One region of the Mesorhizobium sp. NZP2298 genome, then DNA from elsewhere that is predicted to be linked to it. Evidence: predicted binding sites of a transcription regulator. Region 1 holds the regulator's gene; the other holds the start of a gene.
The links. Region 1 encodes PhoB, which activates phosphate uptake and scavenging genes when phosphate is short. Its sites were predicted from a motif close to TGTCATNNANCTGTCAT; they were not measured.

Region 1 (4,300 bases):
CAGCCTGCCAGTCACCATCTTCCAGTTCGCTCTCAGTCCCTACGAGGAATGGCAGCAACTGGCCTGGACCGGCGCACTCATAATCACATTGACGGTTCTCGCGCTCAGCATCTTCGCGCGCAGCCTGACCGGACGCAGAGAGGACAAATGAGCCAGATGTTGTCTCCAGACATGACGATCGCCGCCGAGGCGGCGGCCAAGGCCAAGATCGAGGTCAAGAACCTCAACTTCTACTACGGCCAATCGAAGGCGCTGAAGGATATCACGCTGTCGCTGCCTGAGCGCAGCGTCACCGCCTTCATCGGCCCTTCCGGCTGCGGAAAGTCGACGCTGCTGCGCGTCTTCAACCGCATCTACGAGCTCTACCCCAAGCAGACCGCCGAGGGCCAGGTGCTGCTCGACGGCCAGAACATTCTCGACCGCTCGCAGGACCTCAACCTGCTGCGCACCAAGATCGGCATGGTGTTCCAGAAGCCGACGCCCTTCCCGATGTCGATCTACGAGAACATCGCCTTCGGCGTCAGGCTCTATGAGAAGATCAGCAAGGCCGAGATGGACGGTCGTGTCGAGCAGGCGCTGAAGCGCGCCGCTTTGTGGACCGAGGTCAAGGACAAGCTCAATGCCAGCGGCCTCAGCCTGTCGGGCGGCCAGCAGCAGCGGCTGTGCATCGCCCGCACGGTGGCGGTGAAGCCGGAGGTCATCCTGCTCGATGAGCCGGCCTCCGCGCTCGATCCGCTGTCGACCGCCAAGATCGAGGAACTGATCGACGAGCTGCAGGCCGACTACACGATCGTCATCGTCACCCACAACATGCAGCAGGCGGCGCGCGTCTCGAAGCAGACCGCCTTCATGTATCTGGGCGAACTGGTCGAGTTCGACCGCACCGAGAAGATCTTCACGTCGCCTCGCGAGAAGCGCACGCAAGACTACATCACCGGCCGCTTCGGCTGATCGCACGCATTACGAGGACCAGGATCATGGCCGAACACACAGTCGCAGCCTTCGACGAGGATCTCGGACAGATCAGCAGGCTGATCAGCGACATGGGCGATCTCGCCGGCTCGATGGTCGGCGGCGCCACCAAGGCGCTGCTGAATTCCGACAACGCGCTGGCACAGCGCGTGGTCTCCGACGACGCCATCATGGATGCGCGCCAGCGCGAACTCGACGATCGCGCCATCACGCTGATCGCCAAGCGCCAGCCGATGGCAGACGATCTGCGCCATGTCGTCGGGTCGATCCGCATGGCTGGCGACCTCGAACGCATTGGCGACCTTGCCAAGAACATCGCCAAGCGCGTCGGCACCGTCGGTCTCACCGCAACGCCGCGCGACCTGTCGCATTCCATCGACGCCATGGCGCAGCTGGTGCTGATCCAGGTGCAGGGCGTGATCGAGGAGTATGCGGCGCGCGATGCCGCCGCGCTTGCGAAGCTGCGCGCCGACGACGAACGCATCGACGTCAAATACACCTCGGTGTTCCGCGAGCTGCTGACCTACATGATGGAGGATCCGCGCAACATCACCGCTTGCACGCATCTGTTGTTCTGCGCCAAGAATCTCGAACGCATCGGCGACCATGTGACCAACATCGCCGAGAACGCGTACTATGTCCTGACCGGCACGCAACTGCCCGCCAACCGCCCCAAACAGGACGAGACGGCGATGTCGGCGCCGGCGGCTTGAGCGTTGGAGCGGTTCATCGTTTCGCGGAAACGCCGAACCGCTCTATCTCTTTGTTTCACGCAATTCAGGATGGAAAACCGTTACATATTTTTCCCGGGATTGCTTTAGAGGTGACCAGTCAATGATCGCACCACGCATCATGGTGGTGGAGGACGAGGAGCCGCTCGGCGTGCTCCTCCGCTACAATCTGGAATCGGAAGGCTATCAGGTCGAGGTGGTAACCCGCGGCGATGAAGCCGAAATCCGGCTGCAGGAAAACGTGCCCGATCTTCTGGTGCTCGACTGGATGGTGCCGGCGGTGTCCGGTATCGAACTCTGTCGCCGGCTAAGAATGCGGCCCGAGACCGAACGGCTGCCGATCATCATGCTGACGGCGCGCGGCGAGGAGAGCGACCGCGTGCGTGGCCTTTCGACCGGTGCCGACGATTATCTGGTCAAGCCGTTCTCGACGCCGGAATTCATGGCGCGCGTCAAGGCGCTGCTGCGCCGCGCCAAGCCCGAAGTGCTGTCCAGCGTGCTCAAGGTCGGCGACATCGTGCTCGACCGTGAATCGCATCGGGTCTACCGCAAGAAGAGCGAGATCCGGCTCGGGCCGACCGAATTCCGCCTTCTGGAATTCATGATGCGCCATCCCGGCCGCGTGTTCTCGCGCAGCCAGTTGCTCGACAATGTCTGGGGTGAGACGATTTATATCGACGAACGCACCGTGGACGTGCATGTCGGCCGCCTGCGCAAGGCGGTCAACAATGGCCGCATGCCCGACGTCATCCGCACCATCCGTGGGGCAGGCTACGCGATCCGCGAGGATTAAAGGAGCGCTCAGCCGGCGCGAGTGCGAAAGATAATAACGGCAAACATCAATACGCCCGCGAAAACCAGCAAAGATGATGCCGCGACAACGGAAGTCCACGCGGCGACTTTCCACTGTCTCCTGCGTCGGCGTCGCTCCGATCACACGGCATGGATGTCGCGATTGCCGAAGCCGTCAATGGTTTGGGACGCTCAGTCAAGCGGTTGAGACGCGCAGTCACGGCGCCCGGCCGTGCCTTTCCGGAAGTCCAGGGCGTTCCGCGCGGGTTTCAGGCAACGCTCTTTCCAGCACTCCCTCTTGCCTGCGCGCCCGGCGCGAAGATCTCCTGATCGACGAAGGTCAGTGCGCGCATGGCGCAGCCCTCGCGGATCAGGGGGAGTTCGTTCGGTTCGGTGTCGAACGAAATCGATTTCGAGTGCTGGCCGCCGGCGGTCTGAGCAATCGCCTCGCGCAATGCCGGCTCGATCAGGTCGAAGGCGGCGGCGCTGACGCCGACCATGGCCACGGGTGCGGGATCGATCAGCGCGAACAGGCTGCCGAGGCCATAACCCAGTGCTTCGCCGGCCTTGCGATAGGCTTCGCGCTCGGGCCCGGCCCGTTCCCGTGCCGTCGTCGCCAGTGCCCGCATCTGCGTGTCGCTGACGTCGGCGACCGGTTCGGTGTCCTCGCCAAGCTGCCTGGCATTGCGCCAGATGGCGTAGTTGCCGGCATAGGCCTCGACGCAGCCGCGCCGCCCGCAGCGGCAGAGTGCGCCGCCTGGCCGATGGATCATGTGGCCGAACTCGCCACCCGACGAATGGGTGCCGGTGAACAGCTCGCCCTTCAGCACCAGGCCCATGCCGATGCCGTGCGACAAAAGGATGGCGATGAAGTCGTCGCGGTAGCGTTCGGGGTCGCGCCAGCGCAGCGCCACCGCCATCATGTTGCAGTCGTTCTCCATGGTGGCCGGGATGCCGAACTCGGCTTCCAGTATGTCGGCGAAGGCGATGTCGGTCTGCGGTGTGATCGGCGACCACAGCATGGCCCTGGCCTTGGTGTCGGTTATGCCCTGGATCGCCAGTGCGATACGGGCGACACTGCGCACGTCGATATCGGGATCCTCGAGGCGGCGCCGTACAATGGCGACGCATTCACCGATCAGCGCCTCGCGCGACATGGTCAGCGTGTCCAGCCGGCGCTGTTCCTCTGATATCACCTGGCCGGCATAGTCGATGACGGCGACGGACAGGAAATTCAGCGACAGCACGACGGTCATGATGGCCGCGGCCTCCGGGTTGAGGCCGAGGCCGACCTGTGGCCTGCCGCGTTTGAGCGTACCGGCCTCGCTCGGCTTGCCCTCGGCCAGGATGCCTTCGCCGATCAGGTCGGAAGAGATCGCCGATATGGTCGAATGGCTGAGGCCGGTGGTCGCGGCGATCTCGGTGCGCGAGGGTTGGCCGGCCCGGCGCACGGCCGCAATCACCATGGCGCGGTTGCGCCGGCGCAGATCGTCGTGGCGGATTCCGACCGACATACTTTCCCACATCCTCCCGGTCGCCGCGGTTCTTCCTGCCCCTCGAACACTGCCGGCAACTGGGGCAAATACTGGCAGAAGCGGCCGGTGCTGTCATTTATTTATTGCGGGGCTCGAAAAAAAGTCCGCGACACCTCAAGATCCATCAGAATCGATGTTGACAGCGTTCCGACGATGGATCAGTATTTTTTTTGAGGCTCGAAAAAATAGAGCCTCTGTGCCGGCCTTTGGGTCAGTTTGGTCGCGCCATACGCGGCGCAGGGAGGATATCATGAAGAGATTCACGGCCGC
Region 2 (4,300 bases), 3.6 Mb from region 1:
TTGGAGGCGAGGTAGGCGACGGCGGACGCCACTTCAACACTCGATCCCATGCGGCGCGTCGGGATCGCCGCCATGATCGCCTCTTTCTGCTTGTCGTTGAGCTTGTCGGTCATCGCCGATTCGATGAAGCCCGGGGCAACGCAGTTGACGGTGATGTTGCGGGTGGCGATCTCCTGCGCCAGCGACTTGGAGAAGCCGATCATCCCGGCCTTGGAGGCGCAGTAGTTGGTTTGGCCGGGATTGCCGGTGACACCAACCACCGAGGTGATGTTGATGATGCGGCCATGGCGGCGGCGCATCATCGGATGGGTGAGTTCGCGCGTCAGCCGGAAAACGGCGGTCAGATTGACTTCGATCACGCTGTCCCAGTCGGCGTCCGACATGCGCACGAACAGCCCGTCCTTGGTAATGCCGGCATTGTTGACGAGGATGTCGACGCCTTCGAGATCGGCCTCCGCCTTCTGGCCAAGCGCCTTGACCTCGTCGCGATTCGCCAGATTGGCCGGAAACAGCTTTACCCGGTCGCCGAGTTCGGCGGCCAGTGTCTCGAGTTTCTCGATGCGGGTGCCGTGCAGGCCGACAATGGCGCCTTGCGCATGCAGCACGCGGGCGATCGCCTCGCCGATGCCTCCCGATGCGCCGGTGACGAGCGCCTTGCGGCCGGTCAGTTCGAACATTTTTGTCTCCTGATCTGAGAAAACACCCTTCACACGGAAGGGGTCAAATCGCCAGTGTATTATGCGAGTGCGGCCAGTGCCGCCTCAACATCGGCCGACGTGCCGACAGCCGATGTAGCGATATCGCGGTTGATGCGCCGTGCCAGGCCCGACAGCACCTTGCCGGCGCCGACCTCGTAAAGCGTCGCGACGCCGTTGGCGCCGAACCATTCCACCGTTTCGCGCCAACGCACGCGGCCGGTTATCTGCTCGACCAGGCGCCGGGCGATCTCATCCGGATCGCCGGTCGGGGTCACAGTGACGTTGGACACCACGGGGACCGCCGGCGCGTTCTTCGCCACCCCGGCGAGCGCGTCGCGCATGACGTTCGCCGCCGGCGCCATCAAGGCAGAATGGAAGGGCGCCGAGACCTGCAGCATCAGCGCCCGCTTGGCGCCCTTTTCGGTGCACAGTTTCGCCGCCAGTTCGACCGCGGCCTTGGCGCCGGAGATGACCAACTGGCCACCGCCATTGTCGTTGGCGATCTGACAGACCTTGCCGGATCCTTGCGCGGCCTCGGTGCAGGCGGCTTCGACATCCGCCTGCTCCAGTCCGATGATCGCCGCCATGGCGCCCTCGCCGGCCGGCACCGCCGCCTGCATGGCGTTGCCACGAATGCGCAGCAGTCGGGCTGCATCGGCGACGGAAACAAAGCCGGCGGCGGCAAGGGCCGAATATTCGCCCAGCGAATGGCCGGCGACATAGGCGACCTTGTCCTTCAGCGAGAAACCGCGCGCTTCCAGTGCCCTCACGGCAGCCAGCGAAACCGCCATCAGTGCCGGCTGCGCATTGGCGGTCAGCGTCAACGTCTCTTCCGGACCTTCCCAGATGAGCTTCGACAGGTTCTCGCCAAGCGCGTCGTCGACTTCCTGGAAGATCCTGCGCGCCTCCGGAAAGGCATCGGCAAGATCCTTGCCCATTCCGACAGCCTGGCTGCCTTGTCCCGGAAAGGTGAATGCGACGGCCATGCTAGGGCTCCCGAAGACTGGTTGTGCTTGCCTGATAACACGAATTTTTCCTGCCTGTGGCGCAAGGCAGCCCGCCAAGTCAAGCCCGGCTCGGCCCGTCCCCAGACCCGAACCCTGCGCCGAGTGCCCGTTCCGAAAGGGCTTTTTGGCGATCACTCCTGATGAAAACCGCTCACGAATCGTTCGCTGGCTCTTCTTATTTCCGCCACAGGCGCTAGCTTTGCGTGACAATTATATGACAATCGCGTGACTTGGGTTGTCGCTGGGTGGGAAGTTAAAGTGGCAAAGAGTTCGAAACGCGCCGGTAAAGCCGCGCCTCAGTTCCTGGAAGACGATCCGTCCACCGGCTATCTGCCGGGCCGGACATGGCCGGTCGTCCGCTACGGATTGATCAGCCTGGCGATCTCAACCATCCTGGTGTTCACCATCGAATTGATCGTGCGCGGTGACTTTGCCGGCACCGTCTCCTTCTTCCTGCAGCCGCTCAAGCCGGGCTGGACGACCATCGTCGTGTTCGCGCTGATGCTGATCGGCCTCGACGCCGTGCTCGGCCGCAGCCATCAGAGCCTGATGATTGTCGCGCCATTGACGCTCTCGCTGGCCTTTGTCGGCCACCAGAAATCGCATTATCTCGGCGATCCGCTCTACCCGACGGATTTCCTCTACGCCCGCCAGATCTTCGCCCTGTTGCCGCTCCTGGTGCGTGAACGGCCGATGACCGCGCTCGCCATGGTCGTCGGCATCGTCGCGGGCCTGTCGCTGCTCGTCTACGGCTGGCGGCTGTGGCGCCGCAAGGTTCCCGCGCTCAGCCACAAGGGTCGCCTTGCCCGGCTGACGCTGGCGGTGCCGCTGCTCGCCTTCTTCGTATCGATCATGGACTACGCCACCTTCTCATGGACCAGGGATCGGCTGCAGATCATCCCGATCATGTGGGACCAGAAGGAAAACTACGCCTCCAACGGCTTTGCGCTGGCCTTCGCGCTCAACGTGCCGATGGCCCATGTCTCGGCCCCCCCGGGCTATACGGAAAAGGCGATCGCGGCGATCGACCGGCCGCAGATAACGGCCTCGGTGCCTAATGAAAAGCCAGACATCATCGTCGTCATGAGCGAATCCTTCTGGGATCCGACCAAGCTGCCCGGCGTCACCATCACACCGGATCCCATTCCCACCGTGCGGGCATTGCGTTCCGGTTCGATGTTCTCGCCTGAATTCGGCGGCATGACCGCAAATATCGAATTCGAGGCGCTGACCGGTTTTTCCAACGCTTTCCTGCCGGCCGGCAGCATCCCCTACCAGCAATATGTGCGCACGCCGACACCATCGATGGCGACCTTCCTGAAGAGTGAGGGCTACCGGGCGCGCGCCATCCATCCGGGCACCAACTGGTTCTGGAACCGTGGCGCGGTATACGCCGATTTCGGTTTCAACGATTTCAAGTCGGAAGAAACGCTGCCGCCCATGGAAAAGCGCGGACCGCTGGCATCGGACGCGGCGATGACGGATGAGATCATCCGGGAAGCCGACGCCAGTGACGACCCGGTGTTCTTCTTCGCGGTCAGCCTGCAGAACCATGGCCCCTATGAACCGAACCGCTATTACAACCCGACCCACGCCGTGCAGGCGCCGATCAGCCAGTGGGCGCGCGATTCGCTGTTGAGCTATGCGGAGGGTTCAGCCGACGCGGACCACGGCCTTGAACGGCTGATCGAATGGGCCAAGAAGCGCGAACGGCCGACGATTGTCGCCTTCTTCGGCGACCATCTGCCGCCGCTGGGGCCAGTTTATGTCGAGACCGGCTTCCTGAAGGACAACGTTGCGCCACGCAAGGAGCCGACACCGCAAGCCGCCCTTGACCACCACGAGACACCGCTGATCATCTGGTCGAACCGCTCCGGTCCGGTCGCGGATCTCGGCACGGTCAGCCCGGCATTCCTGCCCTATCATATACTCACCGCGGCCGGCATCACCCATCCCTACTACACGGGCTTCCTGGGCGAGATGCGGGAACGCTACCGCGTCGTCGACCGCAACCTGCTGCTGACCCCGGCCGGCGAAGCCACGCCCGATTGGTCACGTCAGAAGGAGATTGATCCGGCAATCCGCGATTTCCGGCTCATCCAGTACGACATGATGTTCGGCAAGCGCCATGCCGCGCCCGACTTCTTCCCCGAGACGGTCGACAAGATCGTCGCCCATACGAGTTAAGGGTTCCACATCCTTCAGATGCGTCAGCCCTCTTGAGATCGAGCGCTCAGTTCGTGAGTTGCAGCTTCGAGAACTTGTTGGCGATCTGCTGAAAGACGTTCGGCAGTTTGGCCGGGTCGTTGACGGCATAATAGTCGCTCGGGTCGGAAGCGCAGGCGCTGTAAAGCGCCCGGTTGGCGGCGGTGTCTGACTGCAGCACCATCGTGTAGATCTGCACGCCTTCGTTCTTCAATTGCGTGCAAACGCTCTTGGTCCAGCCGTCGACATTGCGGGCCGCCGTCGTCTGGTTGTCCGACCCGAAGCGGCCACCCGCCAGGTAGCCATAGGACGTGTAGTCGGACTTGGTCGGCTGATTGCTGGCGCCATAGACGACATTCTCGCCGTCGGTAAGCAGCATGACAATCTTGC

Region 2: a site for PhoB is predicted at 1,909-1,925, ahead of EB231_RS24975 (LTA synthase family protein). Genes of this name have one in related genera too.

Annotation. Positions count from the first base shown of each region.
Region 1 covers NZ_CP033365.1:1,515,944-1,520,243, forward strand. The annotation lists gene pstA (phosphate ABC transporter permease PstA) at 1-151, shown strand, start outside; gene pstB (phosphate ABC transporter ATP-binding protein PstB) at 148-951, shown strand; gene phoU (phosphate signaling complex protein PhoU) at 978-1,685, shown strand; gene phoB (phosphate regulon transcriptional regulator PhoB) at 1,807-2,496, shown strand; gene EB231_RS07375 (ROK family protein) at 2,765-4,009, opposite strand; gene xylF (D-xylose ABC transporter substrate-binding protein) at 4,281-4,300, shown strand, end outside.
Region 2 covers NZ_CP033365.1:5,136,181-5,140,480, forward strand. The annotation lists gene fabG (3-oxoacyl-[acyl-carrier-protein] reductase) at 1-677, opposite strand, end outside; gene fabD (ACP S-malonyltransferase) at 737-1,684, opposite strand; gene EB231_RS24975 (LTA synthase family protein) at 1,964-3,892, shown strand; gene EB231_RS24980 (pilus assembly protein) at 3,939-4,300, opposite strand, start outside.